DNA from 2 places in the Mesorhizobium sp. B2-9-1 genome. Region 2 is predicted to be linked to the other one. Evidence: predicted binding sites of a transcription regulator. Region 2 holds the regulator's gene; the other holds the start of a gene.

Region 1 (15,572 bases), on a different contig from region 2:
GCCTTCTCGATGCTGGTCGAGGCCTATCTCGAGCGGGCGCGCGGCCAAACGGTCGCCGACGCCGGCGCCTTTCTGATTGTCGATGCCGATCACTTCAAGTCGATCAACGACCGCCTCGGTCACGATTGCGGCGACCAGGCGCTGAGGTTGATCGCCGCGACGATCAAGGGGCAACTGCACGGCGCCGACATTGTCGGACGCATCGGCGGCGAGGAATTCGCGGTCTTCCTGCCCGGCGCCGACGCCGCACGCTCCTTTCTGGTCGCCGAATCCATCAGGCGCCGCATCCGCGAGGCCGAGTTTGCGCCCGGCGGGCGGCCCTGGCCGCTTTCCGTGAGCATCGGCGGCACCGCCTTCAGCGGCCCGACCACTTACCATGACATGTTCCAGGTCGCCGACCGCCATCTCTACAAGGCCAAGTCCAATGGCCGCGACCAGGTGAGCTTCGAGATTCCGCGCGGCGGGCCGGCGAGCGATGCCGCCGGCACGGTCCACTGAATCCGAGGTCAACGGTGGCTGCGGTTGAGCAGCGGCCTGTGCTGGCGGATCAACTGGCGCTCGACATCGAGATAGGGCCTGATCAGGCCCGCCGCGGACGGGATCGGCTCCGGCTGATGCACCACCGCCATCAGCATGCCGTGTTCGGCGAGCAGGTTCAGCCACTTCAGCGCTTCCCATTTGGGCGTCGCGCCGCCGCGGCCCGTGAGGCTGCGATTGATGTAGCCGGGATAGGAAAGCAGGCGCTTGCCCGCCGAGGCGCCGCAGGTGCCGATCCTGACCGCCTTGCCGTCGGCGGTGACCCAGGCATAGACGGCTTCGCCGAGTTCGCAGGCCTTCGGATCGGTTATCGTCACTCGGATCGACGACTTGTCCCGGCCAAGCCGCATTTCGGCCGCCGGCTTGAAACGCTCGCGATCGAGAAACATCCGCCCTCCCGATGCATGTCGCCCGGAAGTGTGCAACGGTTCCGGGACAACGACATGCATCAAAACAAAGACTTAAAGCGCGTCCGCAACTGGCATGGTGAACGGCAACCGTCCGTGTGGTGTTTCACGCAGCCGTCGGAAAGTTTTCACGCGATTTCGCAGCGCCGCGTATGCCAGCAACGGTCCGTTCATTCTTTGGCGGCTAGTGTCGGAGACTGGCCTCAGCCGATCCGCGAGCGACCGTGTTGGATCTCATCGACTACAAGGCGGTGCTGGTCATCGCCCTCATCTTCATTCCGCTCGAGCAGCTCCTGCCGCTGCATGCCGAGCAATCGGCCGCGCGCCGGCATTGGCTGAACGACGTCTTCTATCTGCTCTTCAACGGCATCGTCATCAAGTTCGGCCTGTTGCTGGTGATCGGCGCTGCGATGCTGGTGGTCCCGCGTGTCGTTCCCGAGGCACTTTCGGCCGCCGTCCAGTCGCAGCCTTTATGGCTGCAGACGATCGAGGCCCTGCTCATTGCCGATATAGGCTTCTACATTGCCCATCGCGCCTTTCACGCGGTGCCGTTTCTGTGGCGTTTTCACGCCATCCATCACTCGATCGAGGAGATGGACTGGCTGGCCGGCCACCGCGTGCACCCGGTGGACCAGATCCTGACCAAGTCGGCTTCGTTCCTGCCGCTCTTCGCCCTGGGTTTTTCCGGCGAAGCAGTTCTCATCTACGTGCTGATCTATCATTGGCAGTCGGTGTTCATTCACTCCAACACCCGCATCAAGTTCGGGCCGCTGAGATGGCTCATTGCCTCGCCGCAGTTTCATCACTGGCATCATGCCAACGAACGCCAGGCCTATGACAAGAACTTCGCCGGACAGTTGCCCGTCCTCGATCTGATCGGCGGCACCTTGTTCATGCCGCAGCATATGCCGGAAAAATACGGCACCGATGAGCCGGTGCCGCAGCTCTATCACCAGCAGCTCGTCTATCCCTTCGTCGCGGCGGCCGAGCCGGTCGCGCCGATCGCAGAAGCCTCGCCGGCGGCCGCCAAGCCGGAATGACGGCACGGAAAAACCCGCCACCGAGGGCGGGCTTTCCGGGAGGGCGGTCTTCTGTCGTAAAATTCAGGCGGCGAAGCCGCCATAGCCGCGCGCCACCGGCTTGACCGAGACGACCGGCTGCTCCGAAGGCCACAAGATGCCTGCCGTCACCGCGAAGGTGATCAGCGCATCGCGCGCGGCCTCGACCGGGATTTCTCCACTCCGCGCGGCCTCGCAGGCCTTCACCGCGGCGCCATAGCTGAGGCGGCGGCGCGACGGCGGGAACTCGGTCAGGAAGTCATGCATCTCGAACAGCGAGGCGATCATGCGCTTGTGGCCGGCGCCGACGCTGAGGGCGACCGGAGTGAAGAACGTCCTGTCGTGCATTTGGACCTCGTCAATTGGCTGCGGAGGCGGCGAGCCTCCCTGGCTGGGGAAGGACGCCACACAACGCGGCTTGCGGCGGGAGGTTCCACGCATGCCGCTGTTTTCTCAAGGATGGCGTGCCCCCGCTGAACGCGGAGGCAAATCGGACCCTTCGCCTTGCAGTCGGCTGGAACGGCCAGGCGGCCTATCTCCACATGCCGCGCATGCGGGCGCCGAGATCGACCTTGACGCCCGGCCGCTGGCGCGGGTCGTCCTTGAGCGCGGCGCTCGCCCAGGACGACTGCTCGAAGGCCGAAAGCATCGAGGCCGGGATGAAGCGCGTGCGCGAGGCATAGACGTGGCGGTCGCCGCGCGCCGCCTGGTTGTGCGGATAAAAGCGCTGCGGCACGACGAGATGCAGGCTGTCCTTGGCCCGGGTCATCGCCACATAGAGCAGGCGCCGCTCCTCCTCGATGTCCTCCTTGGTGCCGACGCCGAGATCGGCCGGGATGCAGCCGTCGACGGTGTTGAGCACGAAGACGTTCTTCCATTCCTGGCCCTTGGCCGAATGGATCGTCGACAGGATGAGATAATCCTCGTCGCGATGCGGCGGGCCGGCCTGGTCGCTTGTGGCGTCGGGCGGATCGAGGGTGAGCTCGGTCAGGAAGCGCTCGCGCGACGGATAGGTCGATGCGATCTGCTCAAGCTGGAGGAGGTCGGCCCGGCGCGTGATCGCGTCCTCATGGATGCGCTCCAGATGCGGCTCGTACCACAGCCTGATCCGCTCGAGATCGGCCGGCCATTTGGCGCCGGCGCGTAAGCCGCCATAGATGTCGAGGAAGACCGGCCAGTCCTGGGCGGCGCGCTGCGGCGGCCGGAACCGGGCGAGGCCCAGCGTCTCGTCCAGCGACGTCGCCATGGCGTCGACGATCTGCGAGGCGGCGGACGGGCCGATGCCCGGCATAAGCTGCAGCACGCGAAAACCGGCGACGCGGTCGCGCGGGTTCTCGGCAAAGCGCAGCATCGCCAGCATGTCCTTGACATGCGCGGCATCGAGGAATTTCAGCCCGCCGAACTTGACGAAGGGGATGTTGCGGCGCGTCAGCTCAACCTCCAGCGGTCCGCTATGGCTCGATGTGCGGAACAGCACCGCCTGCGCCTTCAGCGCCGTGCCGGCCTCGCGCTCGGCCAGAATCGCCTGGCACACATAGTTGGCCTGCTCGGCCTCGTCGCGCACGCTGACCAGTTGCGGCTTGTGCGACGACCGGCGCTCGGTCCACAGGTTCTTGGTGAAGCGCTCGCTGGCCTCGCCGATCACCGTGTTGGCGGCGGCCAGGATCGTCTCGGTCGAGCGGTAGTTGCGCTCCAGCATGATGACCGCGGCTGCTTGCGCGAACTGCTTTGGGAAATCGAGGATGTTGCGCACTTCCGCCGCGCGGAAGGAATAGATCGACTGCGCGTCGTCGCCCACCACGGTCAGCCCGGCGCCGTCCGGCTTCAGCGCCAGAAGGATCGAGGCCTGCAGCCGGTTGGTGTCCTGGTATTCGTCGACCAGCACATGATCGAAGCGGCCGCCGAGATGCGCCGCGATCTCCGGCTCGGCCGCCATCTGCGCCCAGTAGAGCAGCAGGTCGTCGTAATCGAGAACGTTCTGCGTCTGCTTGGCCTCCACGTAGGCCGCGAACAGCTCCTTCAGCTGGTCCGCCCATGCCGCGCACCATGGGAAGGCGGAGCCCAGCACCTCACCGAGCGGCACCTGCGCATTCACCGCCCGGGAATAGATCTGCAGGCAGGTGCCTTTGGTGGGAAAGCGGCTTTCGGTCTTGGAGAATCCCAGCTCGTGCCGCGCAAGGTTCATCAGGTCGGCGGAATCCTCGCGGTCATGGATGGTGAAGGCCGGGTCGAGGCCGATCTGCTCGGCATAGTCGCGCAGCAGTCGCGCGCCGATGCCATGAAACGTGCCGGCCCAGGCCAGCGCGTCGGCGATGATTGCCGCGTCGCGCCCCAGCACCTCGCCGGCAATGCGCTCGACGCGCTTGGCCATCTCGGCCGCCGCGCGGCGCGAGAAGGTCATCAACAGAATGCGGCGCGGATCGGCGCCCTTGACGATGAGATGGGCGACGCGATGCGCCAGGGTGTTGGTCTTGCCGGAGCCGGCGCCGGCGATCACCAGCAGCGGCGCAGCCACCTTGCCGTCGCCATGCATCACCGCCAGCCGCTGCTCGTCGTTCAGCCGGCCAAGATAGGCGGGCGCCTCGAAGGACGAATCACGAGCGGCGATGTTCATCGCCCATCAAGCATCGTTTCTGCTTTGTTCGCAATAACTTCCTCGGCCCGCGCGAGGGGGGAAGAGGTGGCCGCGAAGCGGCCGGACAGGGCTGCGAGGCATCCACGCTTCACCGGAAGGGCTATTCCCATCCGAAAGAGCCGCTACCGCTTCGGCTCGACCCCCATCGCCGCCGACTGGCGCCGCAAATTGCGCCTCTCGTCGCCCGGCATATCCAGCGGCGCGACGTCTCCAGGCACCTCGTCGATGATCCTCACGGCAACGCGATACGCGGTGTAGGCAAAAAGGCCGGCAAGCAGAAGGCGGACCATAATCAGTTTCCTCGTTGCGTTCGATTGGCTCGGGATTCCAACCGGACTCGGATCGGTTGGTTCCGCCGGTCAACGCAACCAAACCGCCACCGCCCCGTTTGCCCCTCAAAGGAGCGAACGAGAGGAGGTCGTCATGACGAAGCTTCCTGTGCTGCTGGCTCTTGCGGCAGGGCTCGTGCTCGCCGCCTGCGACAACAGCGTGCCGCCCACCAAGGCGCCGGGCGATGAAGTCAACCAGAACCCTAAGGTCGACAAGAACCCTGTGCCGAAATCGACCACCGGCGGCGATCAGCCGGGCACCCCGCCGAAGCAATAGCGCCAGGGCCGGCCGTCGGGCCGAAACGAAGAAGGCCGGCGCTGCTTGGGAGGAAGCTGGGTAGCGCCGGCCAAGCGGGAAAATCAGGCCCGCGCACAACACAAGATAGCTGAGTCTCCGCTTCGCGTCATGGTGCGATCACGCTAGCCGGCTATGCAGCGCCGAAGAAATCACCGGAAAATCCTGAAATTCTGCCGAGGTCCGCCTTCGCGGGCATTTGGACGTCGCGTTTTGGCGACGGAGCTTCGCTCCTGCTCCGCCCTGGAATGACGATCGCGATGGGCGTTTCGGCCAATCTCCAACGCATGCCACCTGCCAACGCAAACAGAGCCGACCCGGTCAAGATCCCTGTGCAGTGCCATTAGGAAGACTTGCGTCTCGGCGTCGTAACCTTCACGCCATCGCCACGCGCCGCACTGGCACGCTCTCGATCTCGACGTCCAGCTGGCGCTGCGTCAGCGCCGCTTCGGCCATGATCCACTGCTTGAACAACTGCACCTTGCGCGCGCCCAGCGCCTTGATCGGGCTGACGAGATACCAGCCCGCCGTGTTGGGGTGGTGGACCGCGAAGGGGGCCACCAGCCGTTCGGCGTGGATGTCGCTTGCCATATAGGCGCGGTTGGCGACGGCAAAGCCCATGCCGGCATTGGCCGCCTCGTAGGACATCATGCAGCTGTCGAAATAAACGCTCCTGGTTTCGCCAAGCACGAAGCTCGCGCCGGCAAAGCCCAGCCACGACTGCCAGTTTTGCGTGCAGGTTTCGGAGTGCAGCAGTGTGAAGTAGCGCAGGTCTTCCGGCGTCACCTTCGACAGCGGCTTGTCGCCCAGCACTTCGTGGAAGAGCGTGCGGCTGCAGACCGGCGTCAGGTCTTCCTTGAACAGCAGCTCCGAGGCGAGGCCGGGGAAATTGCCGTCGCCATATCGGATTTCGAGATCGTATTCCGAGGTCGAGAATTCATGCGTGGCGTAGGAGGTCGCCACCCGCATCTCGATGTCGGGATATTGCCGCTGGAAGGCCGTCAGCCTGGGAAACAGCCAGCGCGCGGCAAAGGTCGGCAGCACGCAGATCCGCAGCACATGCGCCTGCGACTGGCCGGTAGCCTCCATGCTGGCCGCCACGATCCGCTCCAGCGCCTCGCGCACGCGCGCTACATAGGTCTCGCCCTCCGGCGTCAGCGACACGGCATTGCCGCCGCGCTCGAAGATCTTGAAGCGAAGCTGATCCTCCAGGCTCTTGACGCGCTGGCTGACGGCGGAAGCGGTGATGAACTGCTCTTCGCCGGCGCGCGTGAAATTCCTGTGCCTCGCGGCGCTCTCCACGATTTTCAGCGAATTGAGATTGACCTGACTGAGCAGTCGCACGGGGTTTCGACCTTAAGCTGCGCTTACGCTACCATCAGCATTCCTAAATTTACAGGGGTAAACGTTTAAATGACTGCTAACCAAGTGTTGCCCCCATCTTGGAGAAAGTAGAATGAACGCCCATACAATTCCCGAACTGCGCTGCGCAATGAGCCGCGAGGCGATCATTGGTCATGAGACCTCCTGGAAAGTGTCGGGCTTCGGCGTCGCCCAGTATCGTCACGGTTACGACCCCGCTCTGCTAGCCGCCATCGAGGAAGCCGCCCTGAAGCTGAAGGCCAGCCATGCCGTGCACAAGCACCTCGACCTCACCTTCATCACTGGTGCCGACCGCTATATTCCGGAGATCAAGGAGCTCTTGCACGACAAGCTGCGCCTGGAAAGACTGTCCGACATGATGGGAACCAGGCTCGAGCCCTATCCGCTGTCGATCGTCGGCTCGACCGTCACCTTCATGAACCCAAGGGATGGCGCGGTCGAATGGCATTGCGACGGTGTTCCGGTGACGGAGCTCATTCCGCTGTCGATCAGCGATCCTCTCATCGGCGGTCATCTGGAAATCTACTGCGACGATTCCGAGACCGGCCGCTCGATTCTCGAATCCGGCCGCGAGCTGCCGCGCAACAAGATCATGCGCATCGACCACAAGATGAACTACGCCACGCTCGGCCAGTTCCTCGGCGTGCTCCACCGCACCGCGCCGATCCAGCTCGGCGAGCGCGTCACGCTGGTGCTCAACCAGCGCTCGGCCGCCAAACCCTATGTCGACGACAACCGCATGTTCTACCTCGCCGCCGACAACGACCATGACCGTGCCTGGGTGAACGAGCTGGCCGAGGATGTCTGGACCAACCAACTGCCCGCCTACCGCCGCCATGCCGAGGAACATCCCGTGCCGCAGCCCGAGGCGGTTTCCGGCGGGGCGAGGGAGTCTTGGTAATGACCGACGATCCGGTCGAGTGTCAGCCGCCTTCAGTGTCGCTGAGCCTCGGGCCGGTCGGGCCGGAAAGCCAAAGCCGTTCCGGCGCCCTCGGCGCGGCGCTTGCCTTCGCCCTCGGCGCCGTGGCGCTGTGGGCGACCAACGCCCTGGTCGGCAAGACTTTGCTTGCCGTCTATCCGGTGTCGCAGGTGCAGTTCCTGCAATTTTGCGGCGCGGCGATGGTTTTCGCGCTGATCCGGCTGACGAGCCCTTCTCCTTCCCCCCTTGTGGGGGAAGGTGGATCGGCGCGCAGCGCCGAGACGGATGAGGGGTGTTCCAGCGAAGTGAGACGTCGGCGTTCCCTGGAACACCCCTCATCCGACCTCGCTACGCGAGGCCACCTTCTCCCACAAGGGGAGAAGGGAAATGCCGCGCTCGCCTATCTCGTTGGCTTCGTCGGCCTGGTTGGCACCATGGTCCTGCAATATATCGGCTTCGCCTCGGCGCCGGTCATCGAGGCGAACCTTGTCGCCTATACTTGGCCGCTGATGACCGCCGCGGCGGTCATCCTGCTTGGCAGGCCGCGCCGTCCGCTGTTGCTCGGGCTGGCGGCGGCGCTTGGTTTCGTCGGCGTGGCGCTGGTGATCTCCGGGGGGCGCGCGCATTTTTGGTCCAACAGGGCATGGTTCGAAGGCGGCAGCCTCGTCGGCTATCTCGCCGCTTTCGGCTCCGCGCTCTGCATGGCCTTCTACTCGCTCGCTGTCGGCCGTCTCGCGGTGTCGCCCGAGCGGCTGCTCCTGCCTTCGGCGCTGATCGGTGTCGCGCTCACCTTTGCCTGGAGCCTGCATGATGGCGTCGTGCGCCCGAGTGGCGCGCATCTTCTGCTCGGCCTCTATCTCGGCGCCGGCCCGATGGGGCTCGGCTATTATTTCTGGTCGCGCGCGGCAAAGCTCGACCATGGCGGCAGGATAGCGGTCGTCGCCTATCTGACGCCGATCGCTTCCACGTTTCTGCTGACGCTCTCGGGCGAAAGCCTGTCGATGACGGCGGTTGCCGGCGCCGTCCTCGTCATTGGCAGCTGCCTTGCTGTCGGCATCGAAGGTACGGAGAGCAGGCACAATGTCCAAAATGGCCGTTGACGAGGACGAACGCCGCGCCAGGCAGGAGGCGCACTGGCTGGTCAGGGAGTTTGGCGCGGAGGCGCCGCTCTATGCGGCCATGAAGGCCGAAAAGGCCATCGAGCAGAAGGACTTTGGCCGCTGCGCGCGCTGGAAGCGCGTGCTGGAGATCCTCGCGGAGAGGCCGCCTGCCGAGCTCAGGCGTGGTGTCGCCGCCGGATGAGCGATTTGCCATGGAGTGGCCGAATCGCGCATCGTCGAGCATCCGGCGGGCGGGTTGCCGTTGCCGTACTGGAACTTGGCCTGAACTTCGATTTTTCAGCAACTCCTACCGTAGGTTGAAGTGCTATAGCCCTTTTTACGCATCCAGGCGGGCAGCCGGTGCTATAAAGCGTTCGCTATAGCTATTAGAATTCCTAACTTGCGCGTTTCCAGTCCATGTAGAAACATCGCCCGGTATTGAGTCTGGTAGCTTTACTGACTCTGGACGGTCCGTTGGGGGACAGGTCCAATTCGATACACCGACGAAAGTCTTAAAAAAAGAGCTGGCGATTTGAGGGCCAGCAGAAGGTGAAAAAATTGTCCAACATCGACGACAAGACTGCAATCGAACTGACCGCCGACATTGTCTCGGCCTATGTCGGCAACAATCCGCTCCCTGCCTCCGGCCTGCCCGATCTGATCGCCAGCGTCAGCGCGTCGGTGCGCAGGCTCGCCACCGGCAGCGTTGTCAAGGAGGCGGTGGCGCAGACGCCCGCGGTCAACCCGAAGCGCTCGGTTTTCCCCGACCACATCGTGTGCCTGGAGGACGGAAAGAAGTTCAAGTCGTTGAAGCGTCACCTCGCGACCGATCATAACCTGACGCCGGACGAATACCGTGCGAAATGGGGCCTGCCCGCCGACTATCCGATGGTGGCGCCGAGCTACTCGGCCACCCGCTCGGCGTTGGCCAAATCCTCCGGCCTCGGCCGCAAGCCGGCCGGCGGCGACGCGGCCAGGAGCAAGGGCAAGCGTAAGGCCAAGGCCTGAGGCATGTTGCCCGCAACGGATGATGTCGCGCCATGGCTATGGCGCGACCGTCTGGCCGAACTTGACGCGTTGCGCCGCGAGATCGCCGCGCAGTGCTCAGTGGATGCGGCTGATGGCGTCAAGGCGCGGCGCATCCTGTTTTCGCTGGGCAGGCCGTCCGGCGACCTGCTTGCGGCGCTGGACGCGCTCGACCGGTTCGAGCGCGCCATCGTCGAATGCGACGCTCCGCCGGCAATCGAGGCGCACAGGCTGGAATGTCTCGCCGTCCTTGAGCAATTCCAGGAAAAGTGTGAGCAGTTAGGCTCGGCGACTTCGCCGTAGCCTTTCCGCCCGGAATTGCGTCAAAACAAGGAGATAGAGCGTTTTACCGTTTCCTTGAAACGGTAAAACGCTCTGGACCGCCTTACGGCAGGCGCTCAGCCGCGGACCTGAGGCGGATCCGCCGGCCGGACCCGCTTGGGGTCCTGCTCGTTGGCCAGGCTTTCCGCCTCGACCGCCGTCATCTCAAGAAGATAGACGAGCATGTTGTAGCGCGTGCGCGAGAGCATTTTCGCCAGCTTGCGCGTGATTTCCGCGACATATCGCAACGTGCGTGGATCGTTGATCGCCGCGCCCATCGTGAGCTCCTAATGCCAGAGCCAAGTTTTCTTGGACCAAGTTATCGTTGGCGCCAACTCACGACTCACGGCGCATCGGCAAGGTCGCAGGTTTGCGATAAAAACTGAAATCAATTTTTGATAAGCATCATGCTTGGGTCAGAAGATTTTGCTGCCTTTTTTGGTGGTATCGTCTCTTGCTGCATCAATATTGAGCACGAGGCAAACTTGCGGTTGTCTTCTTGCGACGGGTTGATCTTTCTCCGGGAATGTTGATCGCCATGGCAGGCAGGAGCGACGTCGGGTGCGGCTTAGTTCTTGTAGGCGGAACAAAAGGCGGGCGGGTGGTCATTGCCGATCATGGCGCAGCCGCGCTTGATCTCGTCGATCATCATGCCGCACGCGTTCTGCCCGTTGCAGGGCGGATTGGTCGCCGGCGACACCTGGACGCATTGCGAGACATACTGGTCCGACTTCGCCTTTCCCGCGGATTGCACGCATGGCCGCGTGTCGTTCCGGCTTGCCTGTACAGGGGTGGGTTTCGCAGGCGCGGTGCCAGCCGTCGCGGGCGCGGCGCCAGCCGTCGCAGGCGCGGCGCCGCTTTGCGGCACGCAGGAGAGGTCGCCTTCGGGACATTGCAACTGGTGCTGCAACTGCGCCAGCCGCGCCTTGGTCAAGTCCTGCTTGCAGGTCTCGACGAGGGTCGCATAAACCGAGCCACCGGCATAGGGCTGGGTGCGGAAGGCGCATTCCTTGTCGCGGAATGCGATCCAGGCGCGCTGCGCGTCGCGCAGGCGCTTCAGGTCGGCGGGGGCCAGACGTCCCGCCAGCCCCTTATAAACTGCATTGAGCCCCGCGTCCGCCGAAGCGGCATTCGCGGCCGTGCAGGTCGCAAGGTCGGCCTGCGTCTTCGCTGCCGCGCAGTCGATGGTTGCCGCACGGGCCGCGGGGCTGGTGGGAAGCATGGTCAGCCCGGCGACGACTGCGAAAATCGCGACCGCCAGCGAGGCCGAAAGGAGCGAGGTCTTGGCTGACATCTGATCTGTCCTCTGCTAGAGCCGAACCCGCCGCTCGCGCCAGCATAGGTTGAGATAACAGCGGCGATCAACGCCAAACCTGTGACGTGGCAAGCAAAGTGTGACCGGGCGAAAGCGGAGGAACGGACAATCTTTCCTAGGGGAGACATTCCGCCAGGATAGAGGGGCGTGTGCGCCAGCCTCTTCGTCAATCATAGGCGAAGCCTAGGATGCTTTTCCGGAATCGATTTGTATCAACAGGTGTTCCGGCTCCCGCGCCTCTAGCCGGTTCGCAATCTTGGCCGCTTGGGGCGAGGTTGGTTGGCCCTGCGGCCCGCTCGCGGGCTCAGCGGCGAGAGCAATGTGAGCGGTCTCGTCTTCGAACAGAACCACCTGCGTCGCCAGCGCGGTCGTCGTGGCGACCTGGAAGAAGATGAAGGCCAGGGCGAGATAGCGGATCACGGGCGTCCAAACGCTTCGGCCGGCAACTGGTTCCAGTCCTTCGCGTATTTTGCTGAACGGCCAAAGACAGCGAGCGGCGGGTCTCATCCGGGCCCTGGCTCTTGCGAAGCGCCGATCTCCCGTGCAAAAGCCGGCCATGCTTATCATCAACGACCTTACGCTGCGCATGGCGGGGCGGCTGCTTCTCGATCATGCTTCATTGACCTTGCCGGCCGGCACCAAGGCCGGCCTTGTCGGCCGCAACGGCACCGGCAAGACCACGCTGTTCAAGGCGGTCACCGGCGATTTCCCTTCGGAGACCGGCTCGATCAGCCTGCCGAAAAGCACCCGCATCGGCCAGGTGGCGCAGGAGGCGCCCGGCACCGAGGAGCCGCTGATCGACATCGTGCTCAAGGCCGATATCGAGCGCACCGCGCTGCTCGAAGAGGAAAAGACGGCGACCGACGCGCACCGCATTGCCGACATCCACATGCGGCTGGCAGACATCGACGCCCACTCGGCTGAGTCCCGTGCCGCCACCATCCTTGCCGGCCTCGGCTTCGACGACGCGGCGCAGCGCCGCCCGGCTTCCTCCTTCTCGGGCGGCTGGCGCATGCGCGTGGCTTTGGCCGCCGTGCTGTTTGCCGAGCCTGACCTTCTGCTGCTCGACGAGCCGACTAACTATCTCGACCTCGAAGGCACGCTTTGGCTGGAGAATTACGTCTCGAAATATCCGCACACGGTTCTGCTGATCTCCCACGACCGTGACCTGCTCAATCGCGCCGTCAACTCCATCGTCCACCTCGACCAGAAGAAGCTGACCTTCTGGCGCGGCGGCTACGACCAGTTCGAGCGCCAGTACACCGAGCAAAAGGAACAGCAGGAAAAGGGCCGCATCAAGCAGGAAGCCGCCCGCAAGCATATGGAATCCTTCGTCGAGCGTTTTCGCGCCAAGGCCTCCAAGGCCAGGCAGGCGCAGTCGCGCATCAAGGCGCTGGAAAAGATGAAGCCGATCGCTGCGATCGTGAACGACACGGTGCGGCCATTCTCGTTTCCGGAGCCGGTCAAGACGGTGGCATCGCCGATCGTTGCGCTCAACAACGTCAGTGTCGGTTATACGCCCGGTGAGCCGATCCTGAAGAAGATGACCTTACGCATCGATGCCGATGACCGCATCGCGCTGCTCGGCGCCAACGGCAACGGCAAGTCGACCTTCGCCAAGCTTCTGTCCGGCCGGCTGAAGCAGGAGGCCGGCACGATGACGGTGGCGCCTGGACTGAAGGTGGCGATCTTTGCCCAGCACCAGCTCGACGATCTCAGGCCTGAGGAAAACGCCTACGAACATGTTCGCAGGCTGATGCCGGAGGCGCCGGAATCGAAGGTGCGCGGCCGCGTCGCCCAGTTTGGGCTTACCACCGAGAAGATGAACACCGCCGCCAAGGATCTGTCCGGCGGCGAGAAGGCGCGGCTGTTGATGGGATTGTCGGCCTTCGAGGGGCCGAACCTGTTCATCCTCGACGAGCCCACCAATCACCTCGACATCGACAGCCGTGAATCGCTGATCCATGCGCTGAACGACTTTCCGGGCGCCGTGATCCTGATCTCGCACGATCGGCATCTGCTCGAGGCGACGGCCGACCGGCTGTGGCTGGTCAAGGACGGCGCGGTCAATCCCTATGACGGCGACCTGGAGGATTATAAGACGCTGGTCACAGGCGTTTCCGCCAACCGCCGCGAGCAGAAGGAGGCCGACAAGGCGTCCAAGGCCGATCGCCGCCGCGAGGCGGCCCAGCGCCGCGCGGCGCTGGAGCCTTTGGCCAAGGAGATCCGCGCCACCGAGGCGCTGATGGACCGCATCCGCAAGCGCATCGACCTGATCGAGGACGAGCTTGCCAATCCGGCGGTCTACGAAAAGGACCCCTCGACCGCGACGCAGCTGGCCAAGGAGCGCTCGCAACTGGCGCAGACGCTGGCGCAAAACGAGGACAAGTGGCTGACGATGTCGGCGGAGTATGAGGAAGGGATCGCGGAGTAGCGCGATTTCCCTTCTCCCCTTGTGGGAGAAGGTGGCCGCGAAGCGGCCGGATGAGGGGTGCTCCAAGGAAAGCCGACGCCTCACTCCGCTGGAACACCCCTTCCGTCTCGGCGCTACGCGCCGATCCACCTTCTCCCGCAAGGGGAGAAGGGGGAGCCCATCTGGCCCTACACCTCGTCCCTAAAACCCGCTACACACCCCGCATGAACCAGCACGCCAAGCTCCGGATCGGCCATTCGGCCTGCCCGCATGATTGCCCCTCCACCTGCGCCCTCGAAGTCGAACTGCTCGATGACAACCGCATCGGCCGCGTCCACGGCGCCAAGGCGAACAGCTACACGGCGGGTGTCGTCTGCGCCAAGGTCGCTCGCTATGCCGACCGCGTCCACCATCCCGACCGGCTGCTGAAGCCGCTGGTGCGCGCCGGCGCCAAGGGCGAGGGCGCCTGGAAGGAAGCGAGCTGGGAGGCCACGCTCGATCTCGTCGCGGAAAAATTCATCGCGGCCGAAGCGAAATGCGGCTCGGAAACCGTCTGGCCTTATTTCTACGCCGGCACGATGGGGCTTGTGCAGCGCGACGGCATCCAGCGGCTGCGCCACGCCAAGAAATACTCCGGCTTTTTCGGCTCGATCTGCACCAATCTCGCCTGGACCGGCTGGATGATGGGAGCGGGCGCGCTGCGCGGGCCCGATCCGCGCGAGATGGCGAAATCCGACTGCGTGGTGATCTGGGGCACCAACGCCGTGGTCACCCAAGTCAACGTGATGACCCATGCGACCAGGGCGCGCAAGGAGCGTGGGGCCAAGATCGTCGTCATCGACATCTACGACAACGCCACGATGAAGCAGGCCGATCTCGGCCTGGTGCTGAAGCCCGGCACCGACGGCGCGCTCGCCTGCGCGGTCATGCATGTGCTGTTCCGCGACGGGCTGGCCGACCACGTCTATCTCGGGAAATACACTGACGATCCGCGCGGGCTGGAAGAGCATCTGCGCGCCCGCACGCCCGAATGGGCGGCCGCCATTACCGGGCTATCCGTCGTCGAGATCGAGGCGTTCGCCCGGCTCGTCGGCACAACCAAGAAGACCTATTTCCGGCTTGGCTACGGCTTCGCACGCCAGCGCAACGGCGCCGTCAACATGCATGCCGTCTCCTGCATCGCCGCCGTCACCGGCGCCTGGCAGTATGAGGGCGGCGGCGCCTTCCACTCCAACTCCGGCATCTTCCAGCTGAACCAGGACGTGCTGGAAGGCACCGCGATGCGCGACCCGAAGGTGCGCTATCTCGACCATTCGCGCATCGGCCCGGTGCTGACCGGTGCCGCCGATGCCCTCTTTGGCGGCCCGCCAGTGACGGCGATGCTGATCCAGAACACCAATCCGGCCAATGTCGCGCCGGAGCAGCGGCTGGTGAGAAAGGGTTTTCTGCGCGAGGATCTGTTCACCTGCGTGCATGAGCAGTTCATGACCGACACGGCCAAGCTCGCCGACGTCGTGCTGCCGGCGACGATGTTCCTGGAGCATGACGACATCTACAAGGGTGGCGGCAACCAGCACATCACCCTCGGCCCCAAGCTGATCGAGCCGCCGGAAGGGCCGCGAACCAACCACTATGTCAATGAGGAGCTCGCCAAGCGGCTCGGCGTCGGCGACAGGCCCGGCTTTGGCCTGACCGAGCGCGAGCATATCGACATCATCCTCGGCAAGCGCGGGCTCGGCAGCTTCGACAGCCTGACGGCTGAGAAGTGGGTCGACCTGCAGCCCGGCTTCGACGACGCGCATTTCATCAACGGCTTCGGCCATGCCGACAAGAA
Region 2 (15,572 bases):
GCGCTACCTTCGACAAGCTCGTCACCGCCGAAGGCAAGACGCAGGCCGACACGCTGCTCGGCACGCTTGCCAAGGACAAGATCGCCGACAAGGCGGTGGCCGATGCCGCCTTCTCGCTCAATGCCAACGAGGTGAGCCAGGTCGTCCAGGGCGCCTTCGGTCCCGTGCTGTTGCGCGTCACCGAGATCAAGCCGCAGGTGGTGAAGCCGCTGTCGGAAGTGTCCGGCCAGATCCGCAAGGACCTGGCGCTTGGCGAGGCAAGCCGCATCCTGCTCGATGTGCATGACAGCTACGAGGACACCCGCGCCTCGGGCGCCTCGCTGGCCCAGGCCGCCGAGAAGTTGAAGCTCAAGGTCGTCACCATCGACGCCATCGACCGTACCGGCCAGCGGCCGGACGGCACGATCGTCAACGACCTGCCGGAATCGGCCGAGCTGATCAAATCGGTGTTCGCGGCGGAGCCCAATACCGAGAACGAAGGCCTGACGACTGCCGGCAACGGTTTCGTCTTCTACGAAGTGCAGTCGGTCACGCCGGCGCGCGACCGCACGTTGGATGAAGTCCGCAAGAAGGTCGTCGCCGACTGGACAGAGGCCGAGACCGACAAGCGTCTCGACGCCAAGGCTCAGGAACTGGAGAAGCGCCTCAAGGCAGGCACCGCGCTCGACGTCATCGCCGGCGAGCTCAAGCTCGACAAGCAGACCAAACGCGGCCTGAAGCGCGAAGCCGACGATGCCGATTTCGGCAAGGAAGGCGCCGCGGCCATGTTCGGCGTCGGCGAAGGCGGTACTGGTTTGATCCCCTCGCCCACCGGCGACGGCCAGATCCTGTTCAAGGTCGCCGAGGTCTTCGAGCCGGCGGGCGCCGATGGCAGCGCGGTGCCGGACGACGCGCAGAAATCCTTCGGCGCCGGCATGTCCGACGATCTGCTCGACCAGCTGGTGGCGCAGTTGCAGTCGCAATATGACATTCGCATCGATCCGAACGCGGTTTCGCAAGCACAGACACGATGAGCGCTCTCAAGACACACATAGCCAAGGTCGCCACGGGCACCGCGCTTTCCTTCGAGGAAGCGCGCGAGGCGTTCGACATCATCATGTCGGGCGACGCGACACCCGGCCAGATCGGCGGCTTCCTGATGGCGCTGCGCGTGCGCGGCGAGACGGTGGGCGAGATTTCCGGCGCGGTCGCTACGATGCGCGCCAAGATGCTGCGCGTCGAGGCGCCGCAAGGCGCCATCGACATCGTCGGCACCGGCGGCGACAATTCGCATTCGGTCAACATCTCGACCGCTTCGGCCTTCGTCATCGCCGCGGCCGGCGTGCCGGTGGCCAAGCATGGCAATCGCGGCCTGTCCTCGCTGACCGGCTCCGCCGATGTGCTGACGGCGCTGGGCGTCAGAATAGACATCCCGCCGGAGACGATCGGCCGCTGCATCCATGAGGCGGGTGTCGGCTTCATGTTCGCGCCGGCGCATCATCCGGCGATGAAGCATGTCGGGCCGACCCGCGTCGAGCTCGGCACGCGCACCATCTTCAACCTGCTCGGACCGCTGTCGAACCCCGCCGGCGTCAGCCGCCAGATGGTTGGCGTGTTCCTGCCGGAGTGGATCATGCCCGTGGCCGAGACGCTCAAGGCGCTGGGCGCTGATCACGCCTGGGTCGTCCATGGCGACGGCTATGACGAGATCACCACCACCGGCGAGACCCAGGTGGCGGAGCTCGCCGGCGGCGAGATTCGCAGCTTCACCTTGACGCCGGAAGCCGTTGGCTTGAAGCGGCACACAAAGGAAGAGCTGCGCGGCGGCGACGCGGCCTACAACGCCAAGGAATTGCGCGATATGCTTGGCGGAGCCGCCGGCGCATATCGCGATACGGTGCTGATGAATGCCGGCGCCGGGCTGGTTGTGGCCGGCAAGGTGACGACGCTGGCCGACGGCATCGCGGCGGCGGCGCAAGCGATCGACAGCGGCCGCGCGCTTGCGGTGCTCGACAAGCTCATCGAGATTTCGAACGGTTAGACCCCTTGTCCGATATCCTGCGCAAGATCGAAGCCTACAAGCGTGAAGAGATCGCCGCGGCGAAGCTCGCCGTGTCGTTCGCCGAGATCAGGACGAAGGCCAGGGACGCCGAGCCGCCGCGCGGCTTCCTTGCCGCGCTGGAGGCCAAGCGCCGAGACGGCGGCTTCGCTTTGATCGCCGAAATCAAGAAGGCCAGCCCTTCCAGGGGCCTGATCCGCGCGGATTTCGATCCACCGGCGCTCGCCGACGCCTATCGGAAAGGCGGCGCCGCCTGCCTTTCGGTGCTTACGGACGCCCCGTCTTTCCACGGCGCTCCCGAATTCCTGACGGCCGCTCGGGCAGCGGTGCGCCTGCCGGCTCTGCGCAAGGATTTTCTGTTCGATCCCTACCAGGTCTACGAAGCACGCGCCTGGGGCGCCGACGCCATCCTGATCATCATGGCAAGCGTCGACGACGCGCTTGCCAAGGACCTTGAGGCGACCGCCTTCGAGCTCGGCATGGACGCTCTGGTCGAGGTGCACGACGAAAACGAAATGCAACGCGCGCTCCGCCTCTCGTCGCGGCTGATCGGCATCAACAACCGCGATCTCAGAACCTTTGAAACCAGCCTCGACGTTTCGGAGCGGCTGGCGGCCATGGTGCCGGCGGATCGGCTGCTGGTCAGCGAAAGCGGCATCTTCACGCATCAGGATTGCCGCCGGCTGGAGAAGAGCAAGATCGGCACGTTCCTGGTCGGCGAGAGCCTGATGCGGCAGGCCGACGTGGCCGCCGCCACGCAACGGCTGCTCACCGGCAAGGCCCGTGCCGAGGCCGTTTGAGGATGGCCTCCCTTACCCATCTTGGTGCCAAGGGCGAAGCCAACATGGTCGACGTCGGCGACAAGGCGGAGACGACGCGCACGGCAGTCGCCGAAGGGTTTGTCTCCATGCAGCCGCAAACGCTGGAGATGATCTTGGCCGGCGACGCCAAGAAAGGCGACGTATTGGGGACTGCCCGTATCGCCGGCATCATGGCCGCGAAGAAGACGCACGAGCTGATCCCGCTCTGCCACCCGCTGCTTCTGACCAAAGTTGCCGTCGAGATCGAGCCGGACCGTTCCTTGCCAGGTCTCAAGGTTACCGCGCTCGCCCGCGTCACCGGCAAGACGGGTGTGGAGATGGAGGCGCTGACCGCCGCTTCAGTCGCCTGCCTCACCATCTACGACATGGCCAAGGCAGCGGACCGCGGGATGGTGATTTCCGGCGTCCGGCTGGTCGAGAAGACCGGCGGCAAATCTGGCGACTACAAGGCGGGTTCATAATGGCCTTGCTTCCGGTCACCGAGGCGCTCGAACGCCTGCTGGACGGCGTGACGGCTCTGCCGGGCGAGCGCGTTCCGCTGGCTGACGCGGCGGGCCGCGTGCTGGCCGAGCCGGTGGTCGCGTTGCGCACGCAACCACCTTTCGATGCCTCCGCGATGGACGGCTATGCCGCGCGCTTCTCCGATGTCGCCTCGGCGCCGGCGCTACTCGAGGTCATCGGCATGGCGCCTGCCGGACGCGGTTTCTCCGGAACCGTCGGCGAAGGCCAGGCCGTGCGCATCTTCACCGGGGCGCCGTTGCCGGAGGGCGCCGACACCGTCGTCATCCAGGAAAACGTCCGCGATCTCGGCAATGGCAGGATCGAGCTGACGGAGCCAACCGCAGAAGCACGCAATGTCCGCCGCCGCGGGCTCGACTTCGGTCAGGGCGACGTGCTGCTCGAAAAGGGCCGAGTTCTCGATGCGGCGGCCCTTTCGCTGGCGGCCTCGGCCAACCACCCAGCCTTGTGCGTCGTGCGCCGGCCGCTGGTCGCGATCATCGCCACCGGGGACGAATTGCTGCCGCCAGGCAGCGCGCTCGGCCCCGACCAGATCATTTCGTCGAATGCTTACGGCGTTGCCGCCGCCGCCCAGTCGGTCGGCGCGCGCGCGCTCGATCTCGGCATCGCCGCCGACCGCCAGGAGGCGATTGCCGCGCTGGTCCGGAAAGCGGTCGAGGCCGGCGCCGATATCATCGTCACGCTCGGCGGCGCCTCGGTCGGCGACCACGACCTCGTCCATGGCGTGCTGACCGGCGAAGGCATGCAGCTCGATTTCTGGAAGATCGCCATGCGCCCCGGCAAACCGCTGATGTTTGGCCGGCTTGGCAATGTCCGCTGCATCGGCCTGCCCGGCAATCCGGTGGCAAGCATTGTCTGCTCGCAACTCTTCCTGAAGCCGCTGCTTGCCCGGCTCGGCGGCCGCGATCATCGGCAGGATATGCGAATGGCCCGGCTTGGCACCGCGATGCGGGCCAACGACGTCAGGCAGGACTATGTGCGCGCCGTCGTGCGCGAGGACGCCGGCACCTTGATCGCGACGCCTTTCGGCATCCAGGACTCCTCTATGCTGCGGATGCTCGCCGACGCCAACGGCCTGATCGTGCGCGAGCCCTTTGCGCCGGCCGCGGAAGCCGGCGCTGAATGCAGCGTGCTCATGCTGCGCTAGACGTCGACGAAGTCGATCCTGATAGGTCGACGAGGTCGATCGTAACCCTTATTCGCCGACCAACGTACGGGTCAGGGGATGATCCGGGTCGGCGAGACCATCGACAATATTGAAATGATGTCGGTCCGGCTCGACCACTGAACAGGTGGCAGCGCCGAGCCCGGTCCAGATGTTGGCGAGCAACGCGCTGTGGCGCAGGAATTCCGCACGCTCGCCGCCGCCGGCCCAGCAGGTGATGCAGGCTCCCTGTCGAGGCCGCAGTAATGCCGGGCTTTCGCTCCGCGCTTCCGGCTCGTCGATGTTCAATGTTTCGTTCAGCGCGGTGAACATCAGCGGCCGAAGGTCGTGCAGGCCTGAAATCGAAACCACCTGTCGTATGCGCCATGTCACATCGGATGATAGCGGTGAGGCCGTGGTCACCATTCGGCTGGCCAGATGCCCGCCGGCCGAGTGCCCGGTCAGCATCAGCGGACCATCGACCATGGCTGCCGCCTTCTCGATCGCTGCAGCGACCTCGCCGACTATGCCGCTGATCCTGGTCTGCGGGCACAGCGTGTAGGAGGGCATGGCGACGGCAAAGCCGCGCCCGAGCGCGCCTCCAGCCAGATGCGACCAGGAGCCCTTGTCCGACTCCATCCAGTAGCCGCCGTGGATGAATACGACGAGCCCCTTTGGCGCCGCAGACGGGAGAAACAGGTCGAAGCGATTGCGCGGCGCGTCGCCATACACGATATCGAGCCGCGCCCTGCCCTCTGACAGCAGCCTTTCGCGGAATGCCCGCGCCGGACCATCCCACGCCGCGGGCCAGCGGTCGCCGCCCGCGATGTTGGCGCCATTTGCGTAGGCGTCATCCCAGTCGACAACACGATGTCCCAGCAACGGTGTCTCCGCGATCAGGTCATTTGTTCGGCATCGCCGATTCAAAGTCAGGTAACAGTTGTTTTGACGGCAAAGCGCGCGTCTTGCCAGATGCCAGTGCGCAGGATGTCCTCCAGCACCTCGACCGCATTCCAGACATCGCGGTAACCGACATAAAGCGGCGTGAAGCCGAAACGAATGGTGGATGGCGCGCGGAAATCGCCGATCACGCCGCGCTCGATCAGGGCGCGCATCACCTGGTAGCCATTTGGATGGGCGAACGATACCTGGCTGCCGCGTTCTGCGCCTGAGCGCGGGCTCTCCAACTCAAGACCGATGCCGCCGCATCTGGCCTCGACAAGCCGGATGAACAGGTCCGTCAGCGCGACGCTTTTTCTCCGCACGGCCCTCATGTCGACGTCGTTCCAGAGATCCAGCGCGCCTTTCAGCGCGCGCATCGACAGCACCGGCTGCGTTCCGCACAGGAACCGCCGGATGCCAGTGCCCGCGGCATAGCCCTGCTCGAACGCGAAAGGCCGGGCATGGCCCCACCAGCCGCTGAGCGGCTGGCGAATGTCGCCGTGGTGGCGGCTCGCGGCGTAGATGAAGGCCGGCGAGCCCGGCCCGCCATTGAGATACTTGTAGGTGCAGCCGATGGCGAAATCGGCATTCGAGCCGTCGAGATCCACCGGCAGCGCACCCGCTGTGTGGCAGAGGTCCCACACGATTAACGCGCCGGCTTCACGGGCCTTGCGGGTGAGCGCCGCCATGTCGCGCAGCCGGCCGGATTTATAGTTGACGTGGTTGACCAGGATGACCGCGACGCGATCGTCGACCAGTTCCTCAATCGTCGGGGCATCGGCGCCTTCGAGCCGCAGCACCGTGCCGGGCCGCGTCGATGCGACCCCTTCCGCCATGTAGAGGTCGGTCGGAAAGCTGTCGGTCTCGGCAACGATCACCGAACGCTCGGGCCGCATCGCAAGTGCCGCATGCAGGACCTTGTAGATGTTGATCGAAGTCGTGTCGCAAACGACCGTCTGGCCGGGTTTCGCGCCGATCAGGCGCCCGAGCTGGTCGCCCAGCTCGATGGGCATATCGAACCAGTCGGCGGTGTTCCAGGCGCGGATGAGATCCCGCGCCCATTCCTGCCTCGCGGCAGTCTCGATCTCGTTGAAGGCGTCGATCGAAGCAGCGCCCAGCGAATTGCCGTCGAGGTATATGACGCCTTCCGGCAAGACGAAGCGATCGCGCATGGCGCGCAGCGGATCCGCGGCATCCATCGCCTCGACTTCGGCGAAATCAGGAATTCCCCTCATTGTGCTGCCGCCTCCATTTCGATCTGGCCAAGGGGGTTGTCTCACCACCGTCGGCGACAGGGCAAGAACCTTTGGTCCTATGTTAGCTGGTCCATAGACGGCGAAGACCCTGGATCGGAACCATTGCTAAGGTTGGCATTTTGGGTCCGTTTCGTTCACGGTGCGGCACGCTTGCGCAGAAACCGACGTGATCCCATCCACGGCTTCGTGATGGTGTCGGCTCTTGATTCAGCTTAAGGAGGCTCCAAATCCGAGCGGAATCAACGCCCCTACCCCAGCCGGGACGGCCAAGGCATCACCGGATGCGACATCGTTTCGGCCGCCTTAACAAATTCACTAAACTTTAAACGGTTGCGGAACACAACTGGAACAGATAGTGTTTGTTCTGGGTTTGTTTTTCTGATTCTGGTTTCAGAACCCGTGGGGGCCGCCGATGCTGACGCGCAAACAACATGAACTCCTGATGTTCATCCATGAACGCCTGAAGGAGAGCGGGATTCCTCCATCATTCGATGAGATGAAGGAGGCGCTCGACCTTGCCTCCAAGTCCGGCATCCACCGGCTGATCACGGCGCTGGAAGAACGCGGCTTCATTCGCCGGCTGCCAAACCGGGCGCGCGCGCTGGAAGTGCTGCGCCTGCCCGACTCGATCGCGCCAGGCCTTAATGCCGCGAAGAAGTTTTCGCCGAGCGTCATCCAGGGCGGCCAAGGCAATCTCAATCGCCAGGTCAAGCCGGCGACGCCATCGCGCACCCCGACGCCAAGCAATGACGACGAGGCCGCGGCGGCCGTATCCATTCCGGTGATGGGCCGCATCGCCGCCGGCGTGCCGATTGACGCCATCCAGCACCAGACGCATTCGATCTCGGTGCCGCCGGACATGATCATGGGCGGCGAGCATTATGCGTTGGAGGTCAAGGGCGACTCGATGATCGAGGCCGGGATCTTCGACGGCGATACCGTCATCATCCGCAATGCCAACACGGCAAGCCCGGGCGAGATCGTGGTGGCGCTCGTCGACGATGAGGAGGCAACCTTGAAGCGTTTCCGCCGCAAGGGTGCCTCGATCGCGCTCGAAGCCGCCAACCCGGCCTATGAGACCCGGATCTTTGGACCGGACCGGGTCAAGGTTCAGGGCAAGCTCGTGGGACTTATTCGCCGCTATTGAGCAGAACTGCTCGCCGTCTTCGCCCGGACGACAATCTATTGGGCCGGTGCGGCGGCTGGTTTTTCCGGCTGCTTATAGGGCGCCAGTCCCCTCGCCTCGCGCGTGTATTTCCGCTGCTCGTGCCAGGGTCGGTATGGTTCTACGACCGCGTAGCGGACGGTTGGCCGCGCGGTTGCCGATTGCGGATCGAAGAAGACGGCGGCGCTGCCGTCGCGCGCCAGCTGCCGCTTGGTGACGACGAGCACACGCGGATCGCGGCATGGGTTATAGGCCGTGGCGTCGTTGATGACGATGAGGTCGGCGAAACCGCAGGCCGGCCGGGCGGCGTCGCGGGTCTCGGCGAGCGCGACGATCGCGCCGGAAGGATGCCGGCCGATGCAGAGATCGCCGGTGCAATAGAAGGGCGAGCCGGGTGGCAGGTCGACGGGATCGGCAATGTCCAGCGTATCTTTGGCGAACCTTTCCGGCGGCACGATATCCTCGGCTTTCAGCGCCCGTTTCCAGTTGTCGGTAGTGAACTCGTTGGAGCGTTCGCGATTGACGGCAAGCTCGCCGCCGCCGATCGGCATCGCCACCAGATGCGCGTCCTCGGAAATGAGCACATCCGGTGTGCGGACGTGCGGAATGGCCAGCAGCGCGGCGAGCGCGAAGGGTACGGCGGCAAGCCTCAGCCAGGTGGTGGCCATGGTCGCGATGACCAGCGCGACCGTCGCCAGCAGCACCGACTGGATCGAGATCAGCCCGACGGCATCGACAGGCGAGCGCTCGGAAATCCATGCCGAGATGGCGATCATCGCCGTCAGCCCCTTGCCCATCACATAGAGGAGCGGACCGTCGAAGCCGAAGGGCATGGCCAGCGCGCTCAGCACGGCGAACGGCATGACGATCAGCGAGACGATCGGCATGACCGCCAGATTGGCAAGCAGGCTGAGCGGCGACACCCGCTGGAAGTGCCAGATCGCAAACAGCAATGTCGCGCTGCCCGCGATGAGCGACGTCACGGCGGCGCCGCCCACGCCAACCACCAGTTTTCGCGACAGGAACCCGAGGAATGAACGCTTTGCCGGCGGCGCGGTCGTTTTGCCGGCGCGATAATCGGCAAAGCCGGCATAGGCGCCGACCAGGGCGGCGGTGGCGGCGAAGGACATCTGGAAGCTCGGGCCGACCACTTCATGCGGCGAGACCAGGATGACGGCGATGGCAGAGATCGCCAGGTTGCGCATTGTCAGCGCCGCGCGGTCGAAGAGCACGGCGGCGAGCATCACGGCCAGCATGATGAAGCTTCGCTCGGCCGCCACCACGATGCCGGAGATGATGAGGTAGGCGGCGATCGAGATGAGTGCGATCCCGGCGGCGTATTTCTTCACCGGCCGCCGCGACGAGAAATCCGGAAACAGCGCGAAAGCGCCGCGCAAAAGCACCATGATCGTGCCGGCAACCAGCGCCATATGCAGGCCGGAGATCGAAATGATGTGGTAGATGCCGGTCCGTCGCATCGACTCGTTGATTTCGTCCGGAATGCCGGCACGAACGCCGACGATCAGCGCCGCTGCGATCTCACCCTCGGAACCACCGATGCTGCTCCTGATGTGGTCGGCAATCCCCTCGCGAGCGTTTTCTATGGCCGATGCCACGCGCGCGCCGAAAGGCACCTCCGTTGGAACTGTCTGGGTCGACGCGACAAGTTTCGGATCGCCCAGGAAAAAGCCACTGGCGCCGATGCCGGCAAAATAGCTGTCGAAGGAATAGTCGTAGCTGTCCGGCCGAACCGGACCTGTCGGCGGCAGCAGCTTGGCATAGCCGGTCAGCATCGACCCGGCCGTCATGCCGGAAGGGATCCTGCGCGCCGACAGCCTGATGCGGTCCGGCGCGTAGCGCAGCTTCGGATGCTCCGTGGATATGAGATCTATGGTGAGCCGGACACGGCCGTTGGCCATCGCCTCGGCGGTGACGAGGCGGCCCGTCAGCCGTGTCTGGATTTCGGAACCCAGCACTGGGGTCGCCATCCGCCAGGTCTCCACCTTGGCCGCGAGAAAGCCCAAGGCGCAGAAAAACACCGCCATGAAGGCAAGGTGCGTTCTGTGCCGGGAACGCGAGACCGCCGCGCAGACCGCCATCAGGGCGACTGCCGCAAGCGGCCTGTAGAGGTCCGGCTCGGCGCTCAGCGAGAAGTAACAGATCACGCCGGCTGCCAGGAACACCGGCACCAGCAGAAAGCCGACGCCACGGTCGAGCTCGGTGGTGGCGGCGACCGCAACGCTTCGGCGCAGAGCAGGAAGCGAAACGCGGCCAAGCTGTCTGCGGATCCGGCCGACATTGGCTGTCGGCGATGCTGGCGGTAACGTGCCGCCGCCAGGCGGCAGAAGCTCAGCTGGCGGACGCGGCGCCCGAAGCGAAACCGGCGTTCCCTCTTCGGGCACGGCATGAGCAAACATCAGGCGTTCGCTGACGCCCGCTGTCGTTCCCTCGCCCTCCTCCGCGCCCCGGCCACGTCCAGCCATCGGGTCTGCCCCTTGCGCCCCAGACCGCCTATGCTACATGAACGCCGGTCGCGTGGAAGTCTGCGCGAAACATGCATTTTTCAGCGCTTCCTCGAGAGTTCCATGTCCGACAAGGTCGTTACCCGTTTTGCCCCCTCGCCTACAGGCTATCTGCATATCGGCGGGGCGCGCACGGCGCTGTTCAACTGGCTCTATGCCAGGCACACCGGCGGCACGATGCTGCTGCGCATCGAGGACACCGATCGCGAGCGCTCCACCGAAGCCGCCACGGCTGCCATTCTCGACGGGCTGACCTGGCTTGGCCTCTCCTGGGATGGCGACGCCGTCTCGCAGTTCGAGCGTGCGCCGCGTCACCGCGAGGTGGCGGAGCAACTCGTGCGCATGGGCAAGGCCTATTACAGCTACGAGACGCCGGCGGAGCTGGAGGCGATGCGCGAGGCCGCACGTGCCAAGGGCCTGCCGCCGCGTTACAACGGCCATTGGCGCGACCGCGGCCCATCCGAAGCGCCGGCAGGCGTCAAGGGCGCGATCCGCATCAAGGCGCCGACCGAGGGCGTGACGATCGTCAACGACCGCGTGCAGGGCGAGGTGCGCTTCCCCAACAAGGATCTCGACGACTTCATCATCCTGCGCTCCGATGGCGTCCCGACCTACATGCATGCCGTCGTCGTCGACGATCACGACATGGGCGTCACCCACATCATCCGCGGCGACGATCACCTAACCAATGCCGCGCGCCAGACGGTGATCTACAACGCCATGGGCTGGGAGGTGCCGTCGATGTCGCACATCCCGCTGATCCACGGCGCCGACGGCGCCAAACTGTCGAAGCGGCACGGCGCGCTCGGCGTCGAGGCATATCGCGCCATGGGCTACCTGCCCGAGGCCCTGCTCAACTATCTGGCCAGGCTCGGCTGGAGCCATGGCGACGACGAGGTGATGTCGATCGAGGACATGATCGCCTGGTTCGACATCGGCGACGTCAACAAGGGCGCGGCACGCTTCGACTTCGCCAAGCTCGAGGCGCTGAACGGCGTCCATATGCGCAAGATGGACGACCGGGCGCTGTTCGACATCTTCGTCGCCACCTTGCCTTATCTCGAAGGCGGCCCGGCGCTCGCGGCAAAGCTCGATGACAGGCGCACGGCGCAACTGCTTGCCGCCATGCCCGGCCTCAAGGAGCGAGCAAAAACTCTTGTCGAACTGGTCGACGGCGCGGCGTTCCTGTTCGTCGAGCGGCCGTTGCCGCTGGACGAGAAGGCGGCGGGCTTGCTCAACGCGGATGCGCGCGCGATTCTGCGCGGCGCGCATGGCGCATTGTCTTCTGTTCAGGGCGACTGGAACGCCGCCTCGGCCGAGGCTTCGATCCGCGACTTCGCGCAGGCCGGCGGGCACAAGCTGGGCGCCGTGGCGCAGCCCCTGAGGGCCGCGCTGACCGGCCGCAGCACCTCGCCCGGCGTGTTCGACGTCCTTGCCGTGCTGGGCCGCCAGGAAAGCCTGGCGCGCATCGGAGATCAAATCGATTAGGAGCGAGCTGGCCCAAGAAGATTGGCATTGAAAGGTGTGTTTCGCAGTGCAACATTGGGCTTGGCCCAATCTGGCACGCACCTCCTAAAATGCGGTGGCGAGTTCGCGCATTCCGGTGACTTCGACGTGTCGTTTGCAGGAATTGCCTTGCCGGCATGAGGAACAAAAGGAGTTGAGAATGAGCGAAGCTGCGACAAAACCGGAACCGGGCAGCAAAACGCGCGAGTCGGCCGCCAGGCTCGAGCTCGCCGGCAAGACGCACGAATTGAAGGTGCGAAGCGGGACGGTCGGGCCGGACGTCATCGATATCGGTTCGCTCTACAGCACCACCGGCGCCTTCACTTACGATCCCGGCTTCACCTCGACCGCGAGCTGCGAATCGGGGATCACCTTCATCGACGGCGATGCCGGCATCCTGCTGCATCGCGGCTTCCCGATCGATCAGCTCGCCGAGCATGGCGACTTCCTCGAGGTCTGCTATTTGCTGCTCTACGGCGAGTTGCCGACCAAGGCGCAGAAGGACGACTTCGATTATCGCGTGACGCGCCACACGATGGTGCATGAGCAGATGTCGCGCTTCTTCACCGGCTTCCGCCGCGACGCGCATCCGATGGCGGTGATGTGCGGCGTGGTCGGCGCGCTGTCGGCCTTCTATCACGACTCGACTGACATCTCGGACCCGTATCAACGCATGGTCGCCTCGATGCGCCTGATCGCCAAGATGCCGACGATCGCGGCGATGGCCTACAAGTACCATATCGGCCAACCCTTCATTTACCCGAAGAACGATCTCGGCTTCGCGGCCAACTTCCTGCACATGTGCTTTGCCGTGCCGTGCGAGGAATACAAGATCAATCCGGTGCTGGCGCGCGCCATGGACCGCATCTTCATCCTGCACGCCGACCACGAGCAGAACGCCTCGACCTCGACCGTGCGCCTGGCCGGCTCGTCGGGCGCCAACCCGTTCGCCTGCATCGCCGCCGGCATCGCCTGTCTGTGGGGGCCGGCGCATGGCGGCGCCAACGAAGCGGCCCTCAACATGCTGGGCGAGATCGGCCATGTCGACCACATCCCCGAGTTCATCGCCCGCGCCAAGGACAAGAACGACCCGTTCCGGCTGATGGGCTTCGGCCACCGCGTCTACAAAAACTACGATCCGCGCGCCAAGATCATGCAGAAGACCGCGCATGAGGTGCTGGGCGAGCTCGGCATCAAGGACGATCCTCTGCTCGACATCGCGATGGAGCTGGAAAAGATCGCGCTGACCGACGAGTACTTCATCGAAAAGAAGCTCTATCCGAATGTCGACTTCTATTCCGGCATCACGCTGAAGGCGCTGGGCTTCCCCACCACCATGTTCACCGTGCTGTTCGCGGTCGCCCGCACCGTCGGCTGGATCGCGCAGTGGAAGGAAATGATCGAGGATCCGCACCAGAAGATCGGCCGCCCGCGCCAGCTCTACACCGGCGCCACGGAACGCGATTACGTGCCGATTGCGAAAAGGTAATTGAGCGAATAGCGAATAGGGAGTAGCGAATAGGGGAAACGGGCGAAGCCGACACAGCCCTATTCGCTACTCCCTATTCGCTCTCTTTATGCACCCCATCACCGCCTCGGCGGCGATCTCGCCCGAGGGCCGCTGGGTCGCCATGCGCCGGGCAATCTCGGCAAAGCCCGCCTTTTGCCAGGCGCGCATGCCGGTGTCGGCAAACAGGGCTTCCAGCTGCCGCGCCAGGTTTTCCGGCCGGACATATTGATCGTAGAATTCCGGCACCAGCGCGCGGTCGGATATCAAATTGGGCAGTAGCGCCGACCACGTCGTCACCATATGCTGCAGAAGCTGGCGCGCGATCGGGTCGAGCTTGTAGCAGGAAACCATCGGAACGCCCGCGAGCGCCAGTTCCAGCGAAACCGTTCCAGACGCGATCAACGCCGCGTCGGCCTTGCCGAAGGCCTGCCATTTGCGCTCCGGCTCGGTGATGATTTCCGGCTTGTCGTCCCAACTCGCGACCGACGCCTTCACCAGCTCGGCGACATGCGGCACCGTCGGCAACAGCAAGCGCAGGCGGTGGCCGCGCTGGCGCAGCGCCGACATCGCCTTGCCGAAGGGTTCGATCAGCCGCCGCACCTCGCCGCGGCGCGAGCCGGGCAGCACCAGCACCGTCTTGACGCGGTCGTCGGAGAGGTCGCGCGGCTGGCTCTGCGCCTTGGCGGCGCCAAGCACGCCCGGATCCTGCGTCAACCGGTGGCCGACATAAGTGCCCGGCGGTCCGCCAAGACGAGCGAGCGCCTTCACCTCGAACGGCAGGATGCATAGGATGTGATCGACATAGGGCTTCATCGCCGCCGCCCTGCCCGGCCGCCAAGCCCATACGCTCGGGCAGACATAATGGACGATCGGAATGGCGGGTGCTGCCGCGCGCACCTTCTTCGCCACGCGCAGCGAAAAGTCCGGGCTGTCGATGGTGATCAGGCAATCGGGCCGCTCGGCCGCGATGGTCGCCGCCGTCTGGCTGATGCGGCGCATCAGCCGCGGCAGGTCGCGCAGCACCGCGCTGAAGCCCATCAGCGCGATCTCGCCGCCGTCGAAGAGTGGGGTCAGCCCCAGTTGCTGCAGGTGGCGGCCGCCAATGCCGACGAGCTGCACCTCGCGGCCCGTCGCGCGCTCGAGCGCCCGCACGATGTCGGCGCCGAGCAGATCGCCGGATTCCTCGCCGGCGACGATCGCGATCTTGAGCGGCTTGTCAGCGACCATTAGCCGGCTCCCCATTGGCCGCCTCCATGGCGGGCAGGCCGACGATGAACAGGCCGAGAGCATTGGCGCGCGCCAGCGTTTCCGGACCTTCGAGAATTAGCGAGTGGCCGGCTTCCAGCGCAATGCCGGCTAGCCCGGCGGCGTGTGCGGCTTCGATCGTCTGCGGGCCGATGGAGGGCAAGTCGGCGCGCAGCTCCTGCCCAGGCTTGGCGCATTTGACCAGCACGCCGCGCGCCTTGCCGGCCAGCCTGCCGTGGCCGCGCAATTCCCGCGTTCTGTCGAGCAGGCCGGCAGTGCCCTCAATGCCTTCCAGCGCGATGGCTCGACCTCCGATCGCAATCGCCGCCTGGCCGATATCGAGCGCGCCAATGGCTTTGGCGGCGGCGCGCCCGGCTTTGATGTCGCGCCAGTCCGATTGATTTGGATGAGCCGCCGTCAATGTGCCTTCGCCGGCGGTCAGTTCGGGAACGACCTCATGCGCGCCGACCACCGCAATGCCCCGATCTTCAAGGCCTCGGGTCAACACCTTCAGCAAGCCGTCGTCGCCACGTCTCAGCGCTCTGATCACGGAAGGTATTATGGCCAGCAAGCCAAGTGTCGGTCGAACCTTGCTCAAACGCGGCCTGCGCTTGATTTCGCCGGCAAGAACGAGATGCGTGATCCCATTGCGCTTCAACAAGGGAAGCAGCAGGCCGATATCTTCCAGTGCCAGCGTCTGCCGCTCGTAGGCGGAAAAATCCGCCTCGCGGTCGACCTCACCCTCGGCGATGATCACGAAGGGCACAAAACCTTGCTTGACCAAGCCATCGGCAACTTCGACGGGCAGGCTGCCCCCACCGGCGATGATGCCGACCCTGGAGCCCGGCGCGAGTACGAGCCCTGCCTTGGCCGGCTCAGCCCTCGTCATCGCCGCTGTCGTCGT

What was found. The regulator LexA, encoded in region 2, represses DNA repair genes until DNA is damaged. The targets are predictions, from matches to a motif close to TGTTCNNNNTGTGTTCNG.
Region 1: the regulator LexA is predicted to act here: its motif matches at 4,642-4,659, upstream of FJW05_RS22550 (ATP-dependent helicase).

The regions. Positions count from the first base shown of each region.
Region 1 covers NZ_VFTP01000016.1:83,492-99,063, reverse strand. The annotation lists gene FJW05_RS22570 (GGDEF domain-containing protein) at 1-498, shown strand, start outside; gene FJW05_RS22565 (hypothetical protein) at 507-926, opposite strand; gene FJW05_RS22560 (sterol desaturase family protein) at 1,169-1,984, shown strand; gene FJW05_RS22555 (DUF982 domain-containing protein) at 2,048-2,350, opposite strand; gene FJW05_RS22550 (ATP-dependent helicase) at 2,535-4,616, opposite strand; gene FJW05_RS27515 (hypothetical protein) at 4,760-4,927, opposite strand; gene FJW05_RS22545 (hypothetical protein) at 5,061-5,243, shown strand; gene FJW05_RS22540 (LysR substrate-binding domain-containing protein) at 5,637-6,605, opposite strand; gene FJW05_RS22535 (hypothetical protein) at 6,718-7,545, shown strand; gene FJW05_RS22525 (DMT family transporter) at 7,545-8,663, shown strand; gene FJW05_RS22520 (hypothetical protein) at 8,644-8,865, shown strand; gene FJW05_RS22515 (MucR family transcriptional regulator) at 9,222-9,671, shown strand; gene FJW05_RS22510 (hypothetical protein) at 9,675-9,992, shown strand; gene FJW05_RS22505 (hypothetical protein) at 10,088-10,288, opposite strand; gene FJW05_RS22500 (lysozyme inhibitor LprI family protein) at 10,579-11,304, opposite strand; gene FJW05_RS22495 (hypothetical protein) at 11,509-11,745, opposite strand; gene FJW05_RS22490 (ABC-F family ATP-binding cassette domain-containing protein) at 11,882-13,759, shown strand; gene FJW05_RS22485 (molybdopterin oxidoreductase family protein) at 13,963-15,572, shown strand, end outside.
Region 2 covers NZ_VFTP01000001.1:747,914-763,485, reverse strand. The annotation lists gene FJW05_RS03765 (peptidylprolyl isomerase) at 1-1,013, shown strand, start outside; gene trpD (anthranilate phosphoribosyltransferase) at 1,010-2,020, shown strand; gene trpC (indole-3-glycerol phosphate synthase TrpC) at 2,026-2,838, shown strand; gene moaC (cyclic pyranopterin monophosphate synthase MoaC) at 2,841-3,320, shown strand; gene glp (gephyrin-like molybdotransferase Glp) at 3,320-4,525, shown strand; gene FJW05_RS03740 (alpha/beta hydrolase) at 4,574-5,404, opposite strand; gene kynU (kynureninase) at 5,452-6,699, opposite strand; gene lexA (transcriptional repressor LexA) at 7,133-7,867, shown strand; gene FJW05_RS03725 (ComEC/Rec2 family competence protein) at 7,903-10,368, opposite strand; gene gltX (glutamate--tRNA ligase) at 10,471-11,895, shown strand; gene gltA (citrate synthase) at 12,074-13,402, shown strand; gene lpxB (lipid-A-disaccharide synthase) at 13,469-14,650, opposite strand; gene lpxI (UDP-2,3-diacylglucosamine diphosphatase LpxI) at 14,640-15,557, opposite strand; gene lpxA (acyl-ACP--UDP-N-acetylglucosamine O-acyltransferase) at 15,544-15,572, opposite strand, start outside.